DNA from 2 places in the Mesorhizobium sp. M1322 genome. Region 2 is predicted to be linked to the other one. Evidence: predicted binding sites of a transcription regulator. Region 2 holds the regulator's gene; the other holds the start of a gene.
What was found. The regulator PhoB, encoded in region 2, activates phosphate uptake and scavenging genes when phosphate is short. The targets are predictions, from matches to a motif close to TGTCATNNANCTGTCAT.
Positions count from the first base shown of each region.

Region 1 (10,134 bases), on a different contig from region 2:
CGAAGCCGAATTGCGGCGTCGACCAGATGATGATCTCTTCGGCCAGCCGCGACAGATGCGTCGCGCAGATCGCCGCCAGCCCCAAAAACTCCAGTGCGAAATCGCGGTCCGAAACGCTGTCCAGGGAATTGCGCATCGGCTCGCGGAAGCCGAGCGTCTTGGCCGTCTGGTGCCGGTCGATCGGAAAGCTGGTGCCGGCAAGGGCGGCCGCACCGAGCGGGCTTTCGTCCATCCGCTCGATGGCGTCGCGAACACGCGACAGGTCGCGCGAAAACATCTCGACATAGGCCATGCAGTGGTGGCCGAAGGTCACGGGCTGCGCCGCCTGCATATGGGTGAAGCCCGGCATCACCGTCGCCGCATGCTCCTCGGCCCGTTCCAGGAACGCCGTGATCAGGCCCTTCAGCGCCTCGGCGACGCGAAAGCATTCGTCCTTCACCCATAGCCTGAGATCGACCGCCACCTGGTCGTTGCGGGAACGGGCGGTGTGCAGGCGACCGGCGGCCGGCCCGATCAGCTCGGCAAGGCGGGCCTCGACATTCATGTGGATGTCTTCGAGCCTGGTCGAGAACACGAACGTGCCGGCTTCGATCTCTGCCAGGATCGTGTTCAGCCCGTGAGCGATTTGTCCTTGATCAGCCGCCGAAATAATGCCCGTTTGCGCCAGCATCTCGCTATGGGCGATCGAGCCTCTGATATCCTGCGCGTAGAGTTTGCGGTCGAACGAGATCGACGCGTTGATCGCTTCCATGATCGCGGCCGGACCCGAGGCAAAACGTCCGCCCCACATCTGGTTGCTGGCCTTCTTGTCGCTCATCGCTATAACCCGTGCTCCGGAGCAGTTTTTAGAAAAATGGCAGACGGCAATAAATTTTTTCCGGCCCCGCGCCTCATCCTCGCCGCTTTGGTGGCGGGCGTGCTGGCCGGCGCGGTCGCGGTATATGTCAGGGAGAGCGGTTCTGGCAACAACGCGCCCGCTCAAGTCGCCGTTGACGAAAGCAAGGACGATGTCGCCTGCGCCGCCAAGGCTGATCGCGCCAAGACGGTCGCGGCGGCTGCCACCGGCCAGGTCGCCGCGCTTTTGCCGGCCGATCCGCCGCAATCGCTGAAAAGCCTTGCCTTCAACGACCCTGGCGGCAAGCCGATGACGCTCGCCGACCATGCCGGCAAGACGGTGCTGCTCAATCTGTGGGCGACATGGTGCGCGCCCTGCCGTGCCGAAATGCCGGCGCTCGACGCGCTGCAGAAAGAAATGGGCAGCGACGCCTTCGAGGTCGTCGCGGTCAATGTCGATGTCGGCGACGACACCAAGCCGAAGAAGTTCCTCGAGGAAACCGGCGTCGAGGCGCTCGGCTATTACCGTGATTCGACGATGGCGCTGTTCAACGATCTCAAGACGCGCGGCCTGGCGCTCGGCCTGCCGGTCACCATGCTGATCGACGGTGAAGGCTGCCTGATCGCTCACATGAACGGCCCTGCCGAGTGGTCGAGCCAGGACGCCAAGCGGCTGCTAGAAACGGCGCTTGGCAAGTCGGACTAGGCGCCGGCGATTTTTGCCGGTCTCCGCCTTTGTTCGAGTGATAAGCCGGCTTGGCAAATTCCTTTCCATCGGCTCTCATGCGGAAGCGTGCACAACTTTGAGCCGAGATCAGTTCATCGATCCGCAACAAAACCGTTGTCCAATTGTCACGAGCGACACATATTGCCTTTGCGAGAGTGCCCTTTCGCCAATGACAAAACGGGAGATGAAACATGAATTTCTTCGGCTTCGCGGCCGGTGTCGCCGCCACCATGACCCTGCTTTCCACCACCTCCGCTTTCGCCGTCACGCAGATCAGCTGGTGGCACGCCATGACCGGCGCTAATGCGGAGGTTGTCGACAAGATTTCCAAGGATTTCAACGCCAGCCAGAGCGACTATGAGCTCGTTCCGGTGTTCAAGGGCACCTATCCGGAGACGCTGAATGCCGGCATCGCTGCCTTCCGCGCCGGACAGGCACCCGATATCCTCCAGGTGTTCGACGTCGGCACCGGTGTGATGATGGCGGCCGAGGGTGCGATCAAGCCGGTGGCCGAGGTGATGACCGGTGCCGGGATGACCTTCGACAAGAGCCAGTACCTGCCCGGCATCGTCGGCTATTATTCGAAGCCGGACGGCACCATGCTGTCCTTCCCCTACAACTCCTCCTCGCCGATCCTCTACTACAACAAGGACATCTTCCAGAAGGCGGGCCTCGACGTGAACAGCCCGCCCAAGACCTGGAACGAGGTGTGGGAAGCTGCCAAGAAGATCAAGGCAAGCGGCGCCTCATGCGGCTACACCTCGACCTGGCTGACCTGGATCCATCTGGAGAATTTTGCGGCGTGGAATGATGTGCCCTGGGCCACCCAGCAGAACGGCCTGGCCGGCGGTGATGTCGAACTCAAGATCAACGCGCCGATTTTCGTCAACCACTTCCAGGCGCTCGCGAATCTCGCCAAGGACGGCACCTTCAAATATGGCGGGCGCACCTCCGAAGCCAAGCAGATCTTCCTTGCCGGCGAATGCGGCATCTTCACCGAATCCTCGGGCGGCCTCGGCGACATCGTCAAGTCCGGCATGAATTATGGCATCGGCCAGCTTCCCTACGACAGCGATGCCAAGGGCGCGCCGCAGAACACCACGCCGGGCGGCGCCAGCCTGTGGGTGTTCGGCAACAAGTCGGACGAGCAATACAAGGGCGTCGCGGCCTTCTTCGCCTACCTGTCCAAGACCGATGTGCAGGAATATCTGCACCAGAAGTCGGGGTACCTGCCGGTGACCCTCGCCGCCTACGAGGCGACCAAGAAATCGGGGTTCTATGAAAAGAACCCCGGCCGCGAGACACCCATCCTGCAGATGACGGGCAAGGCGCCGACCGATAACTCGAAGGGCGTGCGCCTGCCGAATCTGCCGCAGGTGCGCGATATCCAGAACGAGGAGTTGGAGAAGATGCTGGCCGGCCAGCAGACCGCTCAGCAGGCGCTTGACAATGCGGTCACGCGCGGCAACGCCGCGATCGAGGAAGCTCTGGAGAACTGACGAGATTATCCCGGTTGGTATCGGTTTGAATATCGCCCACGCGAGCTCGCGTGGGCGTCTCCTGAGGTAGCGAGGGAAATCAGCCTGTCTCCACGCATCGTCTTTCCCCACAAGATCCTGCCCTACCTGCTGGTGGCGCCACAACTCGCGATAACACTGGTTTTCTTCTACTGGCCGGCCGGTCAGGCGCTTTACCAGTCGATGCTCAGGCAAGATCCGTTCGGGCTGAGGACCAAGTTCGTCTGGTTCGCCAATTTCCGGAAGGTGCTGGCTGATCCGGCCTACCTCAACTCGATCAAAGTCACGGTGGTGTTCTCGCTTGCGACTGCGATCGTTGCCATGGGTGTGGCCCTTTTGCTTGCGGTCATGGCCGAGAAGGCGGTGCGCGGCAAAGGCCTTTACCGCACACTGCTGATATGGCCTTATGCCGTGGCGCCGGCGATTGCCGGCATGCTGTGGCTTTTTCTGTTCAATCCTTCGATCGGCTCGTTGGCCTATTTGCTGAGAAGCCTCGGCATCGCCTGGGATCCGCTGCTCAACGGCACCCACGCCATGATCCTGCTGGTGTCGGCGGCTGCCTGGAAGCAGATCAGCTACAATTTCCTGTTCTTCGTCGCCGGGCTGCAGGCGGTGCCGAAAACGCTGATCGAGGCGGCGGCCATGGATGGCGCCGGCGAGACCAAACGCTTCTGGACCATCGTCTTCCCGCTTCTTGCGCCGACCACCTTTTTCCTGCTGGTCGTCAACACCGTCTATGCCCTGTTCGACACTTTCGGCATCGTTCATGCCGTCACCGGTGGCGGGCCGGGCAAGACCACCGAGACGCTGGTCTACAAGGTCTACAACGACGGCTTCGTCAATCTGATCCTGGGTGACTCGGCGGCGCAGTCGGTCATCCTGATGGTCATCGTTATTGCGCTTACCGCCATCCAGTTCCGCTACGTGGAACGCAAAGTCCACTACGGTTGAGGGCAGCGATGATCGGCCAATCCCCGCTCCGCACCTTCATCGCCCATGCCGTGCTCATCCTTGGCATATTGATCGTGGCTTTTCCGATCTACTACACTTTCGTTGCCTCGACACACACGTTGCAAACGATCCTTAGGCCGCCGCTGCCGCTGTTGCCCGGCGGCCAGCTCTGGAACAATTACAGCGAGGCGCTGTTCGGCGGTATTGGCCGCATCGGCGGTGTCAGCGTCGGCAGACTGCTCCTCAACACCACGGTCATGGCGCTCGGCGTTGCGGTGGGAAAGATCTTGATCTCGATCCTATCGGCCTACGCGATCGTGTTCTTCCGCTTTCCCCTGCGCATGACCTTCTTCTGGCTGATCTTCATCACCTTGATGCTTCCCGTGGAGGTGCGCATCCTGCCGACCTACAAGGTGATGGTTGATCTCGGCATGATCGACACCTATGCCGGCCTGATCATCCCGCTGATCGCCTCGGCCACCGCGACGCTGCTGTTCCGCCAGTTCTTCATGACCATACCGGGCGAATTGGTCGAGGCGGCGCGTGTCGACGGTGCCGGGCCATGGCGCTTTTTCTTCGATATCCTTTTGCCACTGTCGCGCACCAACATCGCGGCGCTGTTCGTGATCCTCTTCATCTATGGCTGGACGCAGTATCTCTGGCCGCTGCTCGTCACCAACAGCAATGATATGAACACCATCGTTATCGCGCTGAGGAAGATGGTTTCCTTCGCCGATGCCGATACCGAATGGCACCTGGTCATGGTCACGGCGATGCTGGCCATCGTGCCACCGATCCTGGTGGTCGTGCTGATGCAGCGCTGGTTCGTGCGCGGCCTGGTCGAATCCGAAAAGTGAGAAGCCGATGGCGACCGTCGATCTGAAGGACGTGAAGAAGGTCTATCCCAGCGGCGTCGAAGCGGTGAAGGGGGTCTCCATCGCCATTCCCGACAAGGAGCTTTGCGTTCTCGTCGGCCCCTCCGGCTGCGGCAAGTCCACGCTGCTGAGGATGATCGCCGGGTTGGAGACCATTTCTGCCGGTACGGTCGCCATCGACGGCAAGGTGGTCAATGCCATCGGCCCGACCGAGCGCGACATCGCCATGGTGTTCCAGAACTACGCGCTTTACCCGCATATGAAGGTCTACGACAACATGGCCTATGGCCTGCGCAATCGCGGCACGCCGAAGGACGAGATCGACAGCAGAGTGCGCTCGACCGCCAAGGTGCTGGAGCTTTCGGCGCTGCTCGACCGGCGCCCGCGCGAGCTTTCCGGCGGCCAGCGGCAGCGTGTCGCCATGGGCCGCGCCATCGTGCGCAATCCGAAAGTGTTCCTGTTCGACGAGCCGCTCAGCAATCTCGATGCCAAACTGCGCGGCCAGATGCGGGTCGAGATCAAGAATTTGCAGCGCACGCTCGGCGTCACCTCGGTCTATGTCACCCACGACCAGCTCGAGGCGATGACGCTGGCCGACATCCTTGTTGTCATGAACGCCGGACTGGTCGAGCAAACGGGCGCGCCGCTCGACATCTACGAAAAGCCGGCCTCGATCTTCGTCGCTTCCTTCATCGGCGCGCCGCCGATGAACCTTCTGGCGCTGACCGGAAGTTCCTCAGGCCCGATACTGGCCGACGGCACGGCGATCGGCTTCGCGGCCCCCGAAACACCAGCCGTGACGCTGGGGTTTCGCCCTGAAGATGCCGACGTCACCTTCAATGCGGAGGCGCTGCCCGGTGCGCTGGTCCTGCCGGCGTCAGTCGAAGCGGTCGAACCGGTCGGTGCTGAAAGCTTTCTCCACTGCGCCGCAGCCGGCAGCCGTATCATCGTGCGCGTCTCAGGGCGCGCCACCGCAAAGCCCGGTGACCAGTTGCGCGTCGTGGCCAAGGCCGAAAAGCTGCATTGGTTCGATCAGGCCGGAAAGCGGGTCGATTGAAGCCAGCCTGTCGTCCTGACCAGCGAACTGCGAGAGACCCGAGAGCGTTCAGGCGAACACATGCGCCTTGCCCGACACCGTCAGCCGGACGATCTCGCCAACCACCGGTGTATCCATGCCCGGCTTTCGCAGGACCAACGGCGTGTTGCCGATGGCTGCCGCGTCCGGCGGATCGGGACTGTTTAAGAGCCGCACTGCGATGGTGCACATCGAGCCGGCGAATTCGGACTCCGTGACCTCGCCGAACAGCATGTCCGGCGTGCCCGACATGCCTTCACGCGATGTCCGTTTCAGCAGCACCTGTTCCGGCCGCAGCATGATGCGGGCGATATCGCGCCGCTCGGTGCTGTCGACGGCGATGCGGCCGAGCGGCGAGCTGGCGAAACCGTCCGCGATCTTTGCCGGCAGGATGATGGCATCGCCGAGGAACTCGGCGACCATCCTGTCCTTCGGTTTGAGATAGAGCTCGTGTGGCGTGCCGACCTGCGAGAATTTGCCATCGCGCATCACCGCCACCTGACTGGCAAAGGACAGCGCCTCGGCCTGGTCGTGCGTGACAAGGATCGTGGTGATGCCGGCGGTCTCCAGAAGTTCGGCCACCGCCTTGCGCATCGAGGCGCGCAGCCCGGTGTCGAGCGCCGAGAACGGCTCGTCGAGCAGCATCAGCCGCGGCTTCATGGCCATGGCGCGGGCCAGCGCCACACGCTGCTGCTGGCCGCCGGAAAGCTCGTGCGGCCGCCGTTTCAGGATCGCCTTGTCGAGCCCGACGATATAGGCGAGCTCGACGATGCGCTCGGTGCGCTTGTCCTCGTGATGTCGCATGCCGAAACCGATATTGGCGGCGATGCTCAGATGCGGGAACAGGGCGCCGTCCTGCGCCACCACGCCGATGCCGCGCCGATATGCGGGCACCGCGGCGCCGCCATTGGCCAGCACCTCGCCGTCGAGCACGATACGGCCCTGGTCCGGCGCCTCGAAGCCGGCGATCAGCCGCAGCAAGGTCGTCTTGCCGCAGCCGGACGGCCCGACGATCGCGGTGCGGCTGCCGCTGGCGACGCTGAGATCGACGCCGGCCAGTGCGGCCACCGGGCCGTAGTGCTTGTGCACATCGGTGAGTTCGAGGAAGCTCATCGTCCGGCCATCCGCTTCGACTGGACATAGAGCAGCCAGGTCAACGGCAGCGACATCGTCACCATGATAAGGGCGTAAGGTGCCGCGGATGCATAATCGATCTCGCCGCTGTGCGCCCAGAACGCCATCGCCAGCGTGCGGGTGCCGTTGGGCGCCAGCATCTGCGTGGCGGTCAATTCGTTCATGATGCCGAGCGCCACCAGCGCCATGCCCGCCGCGGCACCCGGCGCCGACAGGCGGATCGTCGTCGACCACAGCGCCTTGAGCGGTGACCGGCCGAGACTGGCGGCAGCGCGTTCGAGTTCGACCGGCGCCTGCGCGATCGACGCCCGCAGGCTGATCAGGGCGCGCGGTAGGAACATCAGCGTATAGGCAACGAGGATTGTGAACAGGGTCTGGTAGAGCGGCAGAGCGATGCGCACGATGATGGTGACCAGCGCCAGCGCCACGACGACGCCGGGCAGCGAGCCGACGATGTAGTTGCAGCCCTCCAGAAGCCGCTGCAGCGGTCCCGGCGCGCGGATCGAGATCCAGGCCATCGGCATGGCGGCGACGGTGGCGAGCAGGGCACCGGCGAGCGCCAGGAACAAGGTCTGGCCGAGCGCCAGGCCGATCTCATCGAGGCGCCAGACATCGGCACCGCCGGCGGTAAGCCAGCGGCTGATGGTAACGAACGGCACGCCCAGCGCCAGCAGCGCCGTGACGACCGGCAGCAGCAGGCACGGGATCGTGGCGCGGCCAAGCCTTGTGCGTTGCTGCTGGCGCGCGGCGCCCGAGCCGACTCGGGCATAGCGCTCCTCGCCGCGCACCAGCACTTCGATCCCGAGCAGCACGAAACAGCATGTCACCAGCACCGCAGCCAGCATGTTGGCGGCGGGGCCGTTGAAGGTCGACTGGAACTGGTCGACGATCGCCGTGGTGAAGGTGTCGAAGCGGATGAACACGTAAAGGCCGTATTCCGCCAGGAGATGCAGGCCGACCAGCAGAGAGCCGCCGCAGATGGCGAGCCTGAGCTGCGGCAGCACGACACGCCGGAACACGCGCCACGGCCCGAGGCCGACGGCTGCCGCGGCATCTTCCAGAGCAGGATCGAGCCGGCGCAAAGCTGCCGCAACCGGCAGATAGAGGAACGGGAAATAGGCGAGGACGGAAACCAGCACGCCGGCCCACAGGCCATGCAGTCCCGGCACCAGGGTGATCCAGGCGTAGCTGTGGACGAAGGCGGGGATCGCGAGCGGCGCCACCGACAGCCAGGCCCACAAGCGGGCGCCGGGAAGACTGGTGCGTTCCGTCAGCCAGGCCAGCGCCACCGAGAGCACGATGCAGATCGGTAAGGCCAGCACCACCAGAAGCAAGGTGTTGACCAGCAGCTCGCCGACGCGCGGCCGGAAGACCAGTGCCGATACGGTTTCCCAGCCGGTTTGCACGGCAATCCAGATGATGAAGGCGAGCGGCAGCAGGGAGAAAAGTGAGATCAGGATGGCGGCGAGCGAAATCCAGGAGATGGCCCGCCGGCGCGCCCATTGCCCAGCCACCATGCCGGTCGGCAAGCCTGAACGTGCAAGGTCGGCCGCAGACTGCATCAGCTCAGGCGCCGCGCCGCTGCCGCCCGGTGGCGGAAACGGTCGAAGGGCCGTAAAAATGGCCAAAAACGCAGTCTGTCGTCATCGACGAATGCCATCTCGAAAAACAGAGCGCTCCTGCCGAAAGCGAAATCCCGCAGGAGCGCAGTCGGTTGCCCTTTTAGGACGAACGCCGACTAAAGCAAGCCGGCTGCCGTCATCAGATCGGTCACCTTCTTGGAGTTCAGCGTCGTGGCGTCGATCTTAGGCGCCTGCAGATCGGCCAACGGCACCAGCGCCGGATTGGATTCCGCGCCCTTGCCGACAGCGTATTCAAAGGAATTGCCGGTCTTCAGCACATCCTGGCCACCCTTGCCGGTCACCCATTTCAGGAAGGCCTGGGCCTCCTTCGGGTGCTTGCTGGAGGCCAGCACGCCACCGCCTGAAACCGAGACGAACGCGCCAGGATCCTGGTTCTTGAAATAGTGGAGCCCGATGTTCTTGCTGTTCTCGCCGGTCTTGGCCTGGTCGCCGTAGTAGTAGTAATGATAGATTACGCCACCTTCGACCTCGCCGGCATTGACCGCCTTCATCACCGTGCTGTTGCCCTTGTAGGCCGTGAAGTTCTCTTTCATCGCCTTCAGCCAGTCGGCCGTTGCGGCCTCACCCTTGAGCTGCAACAGGGCGCTGACGATCGCCTTGAAATCGGCGCCGGAGGGCGAAGCGGCCCAGCGTCCCTTCCAGCTCGGATCGGCGAGATCAAGCAGCGACTTGGGCAACTGCTCGGCGGTCAGCTTGGTCTTGTTGTACACAAAGACGGTGCTGCGCGCGGCGATTCCCACCCATTTGCCGCTGGATGGCTGGTACTCCTGCGGAACCTGGGCCAGCGTCTCGGCATCGACCGGGGCGAACAGGCTGGCGGATTCGACCAGCACCATGGCCGGGGAGTTTTCTGTCAGGAACACGTCGGCCGGCGAGGCGGCGCCTTCGGCGACGATCTGGTTGGAGAAATCGCTGTCGCCGCCGTGGCGAACCGTGACCTTGATGCCGGTTTCCTTGGTGAAACCTTCAACCCAGGCATCGGTCAGGCTTTCGTGCTGGGCATTGTAGACGACGATGCCGCCGTCCTGGGCCATTGCCGGGCCGGCGATCAGGCTGATTGCCAGTGCCGTGGCACCGGCAAGGGCGGAAAGAGCATATTTCATGGACGTTATCCCTCTCGGTCTCGATGGTCTTTGATTTAGCAAGGCTGCACCTATCAATTCCTGATCGGTCTAGTCAAGATTGATGAGCGGCGTAATCGGGCGCCGGAGGTGAAACCTTCGTGATATTCCCATATTCTGGCTTGGACATTATTCGCCGGCCACGTAACAAATCAGCGCCGAGGCGCGAATATCGGGGAGTGAACTCTTGTGACCGGCAACGACGAGGCCGAGCTTTCCCGGCTGATGCGGGCCGCGATCGCAGGAGATGAAAGGGC
Region 1 covers NZ_JAMYLP010000031.1:29,402-39,535, reverse strand. The annotation lists gene argH (argininosuccinate lyase) at 1-817, opposite strand, end outside; gene tlpA (thiol:disulfide interchange protein TlpA) at 854-1,540, shown strand; gene ugpB (sn-glycerol-3-phosphate ABC transporter substrate-binding protein UgpB) at 1,753-3,060, shown strand; gene ugpA (sn-glycerol-3-phosphate ABC transporter permease UgpA) at 3,145-4,029, shown strand; gene ugpE (sn-glycerol-3-phosphate ABC transporter permease UgpE) at 4,038-4,886, shown strand; gene NKH12_RS14155 (sn-glycerol-3-phosphate import ATP-binding protein UgpC) at 4,894-5,961, shown strand; gene NKH12_RS14150 (ABC transporter ATP-binding protein) at 6,010-7,092, opposite strand; gene NKH12_RS14145 (ABC transporter permease) at 7,089-8,675, opposite strand; gene NKH12_RS14140 (iron ABC transporter substrate-binding protein) at 8,852-9,859, opposite strand; gene NKH12_RS14135 (sigma-70 family RNA polymerase sigma factor) at 10,067-10,134, shown strand, end outside.
Region 1: a site for PhoB is predicted at 1,674-1,690, ahead of ugpB (sn-glycerol-3-phosphate ABC transporter substrate-binding protein UgpB). Genes of this name have one in related genera too.

Region 2 (10,134 bases):
CGCGCGCCATGTTGTGGTCGCCGATCACGCCGCAGACGAATATCGCCTTCGCCGACATTCTGGAACGCGAGTTCGGCATCCCGGCCATCATGGAGAACGACTGCAACATGATGGCCGTGGCGCTGCGTTGGCGCGACCCGGATCGCTACCGCGACGATTTCATCGCCATCCTGCTCTCGCACGGCATCGGTATGGGGCTGGTGCTGAAGGGCGAACTGTTCACCGGCACCCATTCCTCAGGCGGTGAATTCGGCCACATGATCCATCGGCCGGGCGGCGCGCTTTGCCGCTGCGGGCGGCGTGGCTGCGTCGAGGCCTATGCCGGCAACTACGCCATCTGGCGCAACGCAAGGCAATTGAGCGAGAACGCCGAGCCGGTCGCCGATGTCAGCGACGCCGAGATGCGGGCACTGGCGGCCCAGGCGCGCCAGACGGACGGACCGGAGCGCGAAGCCTACCGCAAGGCCGGCGAAGCACTCGGCTTCGGGCTCGGCAGCCTGTTCGCGCTGATCGATCCGGCGCCGGTCGCCATGGTCGGCGCCAGCGCTGCCGCCTTCGACCTGATCGAACCGGCCCTGCGCGAGGCCATCGCCCAGACCGCCGGCGGCCAGCATTCGGGTTCGATTTCCTTCGACACCGAGCCGAACGAACTGCCGCTGATCCGCGAAGGCTGTGCCATGCGGGCGCTGAGCTTCGTCGACCAGGAGATTTTCGCGCCGGGCATCCAGGCGCGAGCCGGCTCGGTCGGAAAGAACGTGGCTTGAATTCGAAGGCAGGGATCGCCGGATCGCGACTTGGGGTGCGTTGATTCAGGTCAGGCCGAGTCGAGAATGGTGGGTTCCGAGAACCGGAGCGGAGCGTACTTTTGGGTACGTGATGAGCGGAAGCGCAGGAAGCCGCCGGTCGCAGGCCGGCATCACCCTGAATATCAGCTAGTCTTCCCTGATCGCATAGCCCGCGCCGCGGATGGTGCGGATGACATCAGGCATGCGACCATTGTTGACCGCCTTGCGCAACCGTCCGACATGGACGTCCACCGTGCGCTCGTCGATGTAGATCGTCTCGCCCCAAACATTGTCGAGCAACTGGCTGCGCGAGAAGACCCGACCCGGGTGCCGCATCATGAATTCGAGCAGCCGGAACTCGGTTGGCCCGAGCCGGATCTCGCTCTTCTTGCGATAGACCCTGTGCGATTCGCGATCGAGCACGATGTCGCCGACCTTAAGCACGCTGGACAGCACTTCCGGCTTGGCGCGGCGCAGCAGCGCCTTGACCCTGGCCATGAATTCCGGCGTGGAGAACGGCTTGACCAGATAGTCGTCGGCTCCGGTGGAAAGGCCGCGCACCCGATCGCTCTCCTCGCCGCGCGCGGTCAGCATGATGATCGGCAGCCGCTCGGTTTCCGGACGCACCCGAAGGCGCCGGCAAAGCTCGATGCCGGAAACCGCCGGCACCATCCAGTCGAGCACCAGAAGATCGGGCACGTTTTCCTGCAGCCGGATTTCGGCCTCGTCGCCGCGCGTCACCACCTCGACCTGATAACCCTCGGATTCCAGATTGTAACGAAGGAGGACGCCCAGCGGCTCTTCATCCTCCACCACCATGATGCGCGGCGCGATCATCGGCCGGTCACTCCTGTCATGTCGCTGGCGCCGACATCATCGTTTCGTCTAGCTTCGGGCGATCCGCCGGCAATTGCTGCCCGGTCACGACAAAGTAGGCGTTTTCGGCGATGTTGGTGACATGATCGCCGATACGCTCGAGATTCTTGGCGCAGAACAGAAGATGCGTGCAGGCGGTGATGTTGCGCGGATCCTCCATCATGTAGGTCAGGAGTTCGCGAAAAACCGCCGTGTATTTCACGTCGATCTTCTGGTCATCGGCGCGCAGTTCTTTCAACGCGCCGGCATTGCGCGACACATAGTGCTCAACCACCCCGCGGAGCTGCACAAGAACGAGATCCGCCATCGCGTCGATACCGTGCGACAGATTACGCGGCGTGGCGCTCTGCCCGACTGCGCTGACCCGCTTGGCTATGTTCTTGGCCAAATCGCCGATGCGCTCGAGATCGCCGGCCATGCGGATTGCGCCAACCACGGCGCGCAGATCTTGCGCCATCGGCTGCCGCTTGGCGATCAGCGTGATCGCGCTATCGTCGAGTTCGCGCTGCCGCGCATCCATGATGGCGTCGTCCGAGACGACACGCTGCGCCATCGCATTGTCTGACGCAAGCAACGCGCGGATCGAGGCTGCGACCATCGCGGCGGCGAGCTCGTCCATGTCGCGGATCAGCCTGTCGATGTGCTCCAGTTCCTCGTCGAAAGATGCGACGGTGTGTTCACCCATGATACTGTCCTCGTGTTCGAAATTCGCCGCCGGACCGCTCAGCCGAACCGGCCGGTGATGTAGTCCTGGGTGCGCTTGTCGTCGGGATTGGTGAACATCTTGTCGGTCGCGCCCTCCTCGACCAGATAGCCGAGATGGAACATCGCCGTGCGTTGCGACACGCGCGCCGCCTGCTGCATCGAATGGGTGACGATGACGATCGTGTAGTTCTGGCGCAGTTCGTCGATCAGTTCCTCGACGCGGGCGGTGGCGATCGGATCCAGCGCCGAACAGGGTTCGTCCATCAGGATGACTTCCGGCGACACTGCGATGGCGCGCGCGATGCACAGGCGCTGCTGCTGTCCGCCAGAGAGACCGGTGCCCGACTCGAGCAGGCGATCCTTGACCTCGTTGAACAGGCCGGCCTTCTTCAGGCTCGATTCGACGATGCCGTCCAGCTCGGCCTTGCTCCTGGCCAGGCCATGAATGCGCGGACCGTAGGCGACATTTTCATAGATCGACTTCGGAAACGGGTTCGGCTTCTGGAATACCATGCCGACGCGAGCTCGCAGCTCGACGACATCGATTTTCGGGTCGTAAACATCCTCGCCGTCGAGCGTTATCTTGCCGCTCACCCGCGCGATATCGATCGTGTCGTTCATTCGGTTCAGGCAACGCAGGAAGGTCGACTTGCCACAGCCCGACGGACCGATCAACGCCGTGACCTGGTTCTCGCGGACATCGAGGTCCACGTCGAACAGAGCTCGCTTCTCGCCGTAATGAACAGAGACCTTTTCGCCCTTCATCTTGATCGAAGGGGCATTGGTTCCGCTGCTCAGTTTCTGTTCGACGCCGGCTTCCGTCATGATGTTCATATCCTCTACTCCTTACCAGCGCCGCTCGAAGCGCCTGCGCAGTATCACCGCGATGGCGTTCATGATGACCAAAAACACCAGCAAAATCAAAATCGCCGCCGAAGTCTTCTGCTGGAATCCAGCTTCCGGGAAATCGGCCCACATGAATATCTGCACCGGCAGGATCGTCGCGGGATCGGTAAAGCCGCCGGGAATGTCGACGATGAAGGCGACCATGCCGATCATCAGCAACGGCGCGGTTTCGCCCAGCGCATGCGCCATTCCGAGAATGGTGCCGGTCATGATGCCCGGCATCGCCAGCGGCAGGACGTGATGGAATACGGTCTGGACCTTGGACGCTCCGATGCCGAGCGCCGCCTCGCGGATCGACGGCGGCACGGCGCGCAGCGAAGCGCGCGAGGCGATAATGATGATCGGCAGGGTCATCAGCGCCAGCACCATGCCGCCGACCACCGGGGCCGAACGCGGCATGCCGAAGAAATTCAGGAATACGGCAAGTCCAAGCAGGCCGAAGACGATCGAAGGTACCGCCGCCAGATTGTTGATATTCACTTCGATGATCGTCGTCAGCCGGTTCTTGGGGGCAAATTCCTCGAGGTAGATCGCCGCCGAAACGCCGATCGGGAAGGCGATGGCGAGCGTAACGATCATGGTCAGGAACGATCCGACGACCGCGCCCCAGATACCGGCCAGTTCCGGCTCGCGGCTTGCGCCGGTGAAGAAGAAGATCGAGTTGAACCGGCTTTCGATCTGGCCGGCGCTCTTCAGCGTGTCGAGCCAGACGATCTCCTTGTCCGAGATCTTTCGCGATGCTTCCGGCGTATCGATGACGCGCAGGAATGCCTGGCCGCTCGCGGCGGGCGTCGTGCCGTCCAGCGCCTCGATCACCGTGCCCTTTGCGACCGCCGCCCCGTTGGGCCCCGGCGATAGCGCGGTGAGCTTGACCGTGCCGCCATTGAACGTGACCAGCAGCGACGACGCGCCGCTCGTCAGCGTGAGCGTGCCGTTTTCGCCCTCGGTCGCACCATGGCCGCGCGCCAGCGTCAGCATGGCATCGTCGCCGAAGGTCAGATCGATGTCGCCGCTGGTTTCCGAAGGCGTGACGCTTGTCGAAATCGCTTCGTCCGAACCGACGTCGGCAAGCAAACCTTTGAGATAAAGGTCGGCAAAATCGTCAAGTGGAACGGCATAGTCCACCGTTCCTCCGAGCATCCCCGGATCAGCCGCAATATCCTTGCGCAGGAAGACGCCTGTGCCGGTGGAAATCAGCCCGCGCAGCAGTCGCTTGTCCTGACGGCTCTTAACATCCGGAAATCTTGCCGTAAGCGCTTGCTGAGCGATGGCATCGTAGTTGACGGCATCGAGTTTCGCGGGGTCGACCTTGGCCGCCGAGAGATCGATCGGCAGCGTCAGATAATTCTGCCGCAACGCCGGGATCGCCTGCGTGACGATCGTCGACAGGAGCAGCACAAGGAATAAGCCGGCCAACGCGACGGCTGCAGCACCGAGCCATTTGAACCACGTTTCGGTGCGGTAACGACCCTTCAGCCGCGCCTTTGCGGCATCGTCGGTATGAATGCTGACCGGCCGTCCGACGGCGCCGAATGACGAGATCGCATCAGTCATATTGCTCTCGGTATTTCTGGACGACGCGCAAGGCGACGATGTTGAGGGTGAGCGTGATGCAGAACAGCACCAGGCCGAGGGCGAACGCTGCAAGCGTCTTGGCGCTGTCGAACTCCTGATCGCCCACCAGTAGCGTTACGATCTGCACGGTCACGGTGGTGACCGCTTCGAGCGGGTTGGCCGTGAGGTTTGCCGCCAGCCCCGCCGCCATGACGACGATCATTGTTTCGCCGATCGCGCGGCTGACGGCAAGCAGCATCGCCGAAACGATGCCTGGAAGGGCAGCGGGAAGGACCACCTTGCGGATGGTTTCCGACTTGGTCGCACCGAGGCCTGCGGAACCGTCTCTCAGGGATTGCGGAACGGCGTTGATCACATCATCGGAAAGCGAGGAAACGAAGGGAATGATCATGATACCCATGACCACGCCTGCGGCGAGCGCAGATTCGGACGCGACGTTGAGGCCCAGGCTTTCGCCGATACCGCGGAAGTAGGGCGCAACCGTCAGCGCGGCGAAAAAGCCGTAGACGACGGTCGGAATGCCGGCGAGAATTTCCAGAACCGGCTTTGCCACCGCGCGGACGCTTTTGGAGGCGTAATCCGAAAGGTAGATCGCAGCCATCAGCCCGATAGGCGCAGCCACTAGCATAGCGATGAAGGTGATGAGCAGCGTGCCGGCAAAGAGCGGCACCATGCCAAAAATGTCCTGGTTGACCGCCCCGGCTTCCGCTCCGGCGCCGGTGAAGGCGCTCTGCGGCGACCAATGCGTGCCGAACAGGAACTTATAGAACGGCACCTGCTGGAAGAACCGCAGGGATTCGAAGATGAGCGACAGGACGATGCCGACCGTCGTCAGGATCGCGACTACCGAACAGGCGATCAAGAATGCGCGAAGAACGCGCTCGACCACATGGCGCGCCCGGTAGGCCTGTGCGATGCGCGAATTGGCCCAGTAAAATCCGGACGCGGAAAGCACGAGCGCGACGGCCCAGATGATCCAGGTGCTGGTCGTATGGATCGATTTGTAGACGGCCGCGGCTGCCTCTTTCGTGGGATCGGCGAAGCCGACAAGCCCGCCAAAGGCCATCGCGCGAGCGTCGCGGATGAAAGCTTCGACCTGCGGGACGCCCATTCCCGACAACTCGGAGGCGAAGCGGTCGGCAATGATCGACGATTCAATTCCCGGCGTGACCAGCGACCACAACAAGATCGCAAGCAGCGCGGGACCGGCAGCAAAAAGCGCCAGAAACATGCCATGTTGGCCAGGCAGCGAATGCAATCGCGCGACGTCGCCATTGACACTGGCAATGGCGCGTCTCCGGCCGATCCAATAGGCCGCAGCGGCCAGAACCAACAGAAGAACAACGAGATAACCGACCATGATTCAGGACGTCCCCTCGACCGCCGGTCATTCACCGGCTCAAAGCACGGGACCTTGGTCCCGCGCTTTGGGCTTTAGTGCATAGGGTCAGAGCGGATATACGCCCGGACCCCGAAACATCAGGAACCCATGCCCTTCAGGGCCTTGGCGTTTTCGGCCCATGTGGCGCGCTCGGCGTCCGGCAGCGGGATCAGGCCCTTGTCGGCCAGATAACCATCAGGACCCCATGCAGCCTCCGAGGTGTACTCGGCGATGAACTCCTGCATGCCGGGGATGACGCCAACATGCTCTTTCTTGGCATAGACATAGAGCGAGCGGGAAACGCCGTAATCGCCGGATGCGATGTTCTCGAAGGTCGGCTCGACGCCGTCGATCTTGTGGCCCTGCAACTTGTCAGCGTTCTGGTCAAGGAACGAGAAGCCAAAGACGCCGAAGGCATTCGGGTTGGCTTCCAGCTTCTGGACAATCAGATTGTCGTTTTCGCCGGCCTCGACAAAGGCGCGGTCTTCGCGGATCTCGCCGCAGCCCTTTTCGTTAGCCGCCTTCACTTCTTCCTGGCAGGCCGCGTCCATGACGAGTTCAACGAACGCATCGCGCGTGCCAGATGTCGGCGGCGGGCCAAGCACCTCGATCTTCGTCGCGGGAAGTGACGCATCGACATCCGACCAGTTCTTGTAGGGGTTGGCGACGACCTTGCCGTCAACAGCGACGTTCTTGGCGAGTGCCTTGAAAATCTGTTCCTTGGTCAGATCAACGACAGTCCCTGCCTTCGAGTTGGCCAGTACGATGCCGTCGAAGCCGACCTTGATCTCGACCGGCGTCACGCCGTTTGCCTTGCAGGTTTTAAGCTCGCTGTCCTTGATGGCGCGCGAGGCATTGGTGAAGTCGGCGGTATTTTCGCCGACGCCCTGGCAAAACAGCTTCATGCCGCCGCCGGTGCCGGTCGACTCGACGACCGGGGTCTTGATCTTTCCGCTCTGGCCGAGCTTTTCAGCGACAGCCGTCGTGAAGGGGAACACTGTGGACGAACCGACGATTTGAATCTGGTCGCGCGCGGCGGCATAACCAGCCGACGCGGCGAGCGCAAGCGCCGCGGCCGACGCCGTAAGGAGGAATTTCTTCATGTGGCCTGCTCCTGTTCGGAAATGGTCTCTCGGCGCCATTCCTTCGGCGCCCGCTGAGGCCAATAGCCTCCGATTATTACAGTCACATGACAGTTTGATGTCAGCCCGGTAACCGCCGCACAGCCATGTCGAAAAGGAAGGGACGCGGGTCTCGCCGGCACAGCCGTGGTTTGCCGCTGGAATCAGCAGCTTGCACGATTTGCGGCCGGCATTTGCCCTCGACAGGCGAGACAATGGCGCTAAAAAGAAAATCCGGGCGGGAGCGCGTTGCATGCGGCCAAGGAGGTCATGGCCGCGCCATCGCCGAAACAGGTCCGTTGGGGTAAATCTGACCCTGCTTCTTGCCGGCGGTCGCTGCTCCCGCCCGTAACTAGAGGAGCGGAACTCGAATGCGCTTATTGTCCCAACCGGACGCACGCTTTGGTATGGTGCGATCGCACCATAGTCTTGTCCGCAACACGTCGCCGAATCGGCTGAACTCTAAAGCCTGATGAGAACTATCCCGTGTTGCGCTGGATTTCTCCGTCCGCGCCGACCTTTTCGCGCAAGGCTCTGGGGCTGATGGGCTTGGGGCACGTAATCGTCCATGCCCGCCCCGAGTCGCACCAGGGGGATGCTGCGACACTTTGATTTTGCGCATGATCCCCCGTGAAATCGATTCCGATTCTCCGGTTCATACGCTAGCTTGCCCGCAGTGTATTCCGACGGTTGTCGGTAGAACCGAAGCCGCGTTATAAATCCCGCAAGGGTATTGCCGATGTTGGGACGGATCCTGCCTTTTTTCCTGTGCCCGATGCTGCTGTTGGGGAGCGGCTGCTCGCGCAGCTATGACGGCACCGTCGTCATTCCAAGGCCGCTTGATGTCCGGCGGTTCTGGGACAGGCCGCAGCAGCAGGCGCAAGCCGAACAGCCGCAGTTGCTTCAGACCGATGTCTTTCCGGTGGCGCCCGAAACGCCTGAAAGAGCGGCGGTCCGCAGAATCAGCGCCCCCGTGGCGCGGAGAAGGCAAATCACCAGGATTTCCAAAGTTCCGCCAACGCCGTCATCCCAGCCGGCAAAACCGCTCACCTGCAGGAACGTCAGCCAACCCGGAAAACGGGTCCGCATGGTCTGCGAATAGCCGGCCGGCATTCAAACGATGGCGCCAAAATACCCTCAAACGCTGCTGCGCACCTGACGCAGCGGTAGCAAGGTCTCTTGCTGGAATGCTATCTGGCCGGCCAGATTCCGGAATCGGCCTGGAGCGACTACGTCTTGGAGTCGCCGGAATTGGCACGCCATGTCGATGCGAGACGCGGGCAACACTGATATCTCGTGAACCGGGAACCGGTTTGATCGCTCGAGGTGACGCCGCCTAGCAACGCGTGGCTGAATGGCCCGCCCGGAAACGAGCGGGCTTTGCCTGGGGCGATGCCCGGTTACTGTCTGGGCGAGCCGAATTGCAGGGTGAAGACACTGCCTGCAATCCCTGGGCGAGCGCCGGCGAAAAACTCAGTGGCAGGCAGCGTTCCAGGGCGGCGATCGCGGCATCGACGAAGGATTACCGTGCCTTCGCGTCACCGGCCACATTGATGGCAGTCGGCCTGGGCGGGCGGATAAGCGTGCCGTTGCGTTGGCTTGATGGCCGACGAAAATCGCCAAGTCAGGCCGCGGTTTCCCTGGAACAATAGCCCTTGAAACAAAAAGGCCGGCACATGGCCGACCTTCCTTCCACCTCGACCGCGCCAGTACATCCGTGGTCACGAGTTGGAGGTGAATTGCCGATCAGTAGATAGGGATTTGGTTAACGAATCCTTAACAGAAGGGGAGTTGCTCGACGACGCGCATAGCCAATCTGATTTGCGTCATGATGAGTGTGGAAAGTCGTCTTAAAAAGCAGCACGGACTATTAATCGTTGTGCACCAACATGTTGGTGCGCGAGATATCTAAGTAACTATCGTATTCTGGAAGTCGATTTATGGCCGTACTCGGCGCCCTCCCTCCCGACGTTGTCTGTCGACCAATTCGCGAAGCTGATTGGGAAGGAGTGGTCGACTGCCTGTGCCGAGGCTTTCCGAAGCGTGACCGCAGTTACTGGATACAGGCCCTGACCCGTTTGTCGCAGCGGCCTGCCGTCGCCGACTTCCCACAATATGGCCTGGCTTTGGAGAAGGCTGATCGGATCGTCGGCGTTGTATTGACCCTCTATACCCTTTATCGCGGGCAGGAAGGCGACGAAGTCCGCTGCAACCTTTCAAGTTGGTCCGTCGACGCGGAATGCCGTCCCTATGGGGCCAAATTGGTTACGACGATTCTCAGGCGAAGGGACGTGACCTACACGAATATTTCGCCGGCGCCCGCAACGTTAAAAGCCAACTGGGCGCTCGGCTTTCGCCCCTTCTCCACCGGACAGTTTGCCTTCTTGCCGGCTTTTAGTTCGGCGCAGCGGTCATGTCGCGTGCTTGAAGCTCGTCCCGATCTTGCGGAGATGGCGCTGCTGTCCGACAATGAGAGATACATACTCTCGGAACACGCCGCGCTGGGCTGCCTGTCATTGATTTGCATTTGCGACGGAGCAGCGTTTCCTTTCGTATTAATGCCGCGCCGAATATTGCACGGTCTTATCCCATCCTGTCAGATCGTCTATTGCCGCTCCCTCGCGGATTTGAGCCGGTGCGCCGGTGCCATGGGGCGCTTTCTCTTGCGAAGCGGCATCCTGCTTTGCGTCGTCGACGCCAAGGAGCCGATTGCAGGCCTGTTCGGGTGGTACCGCCCCAACAGTGGGCTGAAGTACTTCAAGGGTCCCAGACCACCCTCGCTCGG
Region 2 covers NZ_JAMYLP010000025.1:16,742-26,875, reverse strand. The annotation lists gene NKH12_RS12300 (ROK family protein) at 1-764, shown strand, start outside; gene phoB (phosphate regulon transcriptional regulator PhoB) at 933-1,622, opposite strand; gene phoU (phosphate signaling complex protein PhoU) at 1,639-2,346, opposite strand; gene pstB (phosphate ABC transporter ATP-binding protein PstB) at 2,385-3,200, opposite strand; gene pstA (phosphate ABC transporter permease PstA) at 3,213-4,826, opposite strand; gene pstC (phosphate ABC transporter permease subunit PstC) at 4,819-6,207, opposite strand; gene NKH12_RS12270 (PstS family phosphate ABC transporter substrate-binding protein) at 6,327-7,331, opposite strand; gene NKH12_RS12265 (hypothetical protein) at 8,253-8,462, opposite strand; gene NKH12_RS12255 (hypothetical protein) at 9,290-10,134, shown strand, end outside.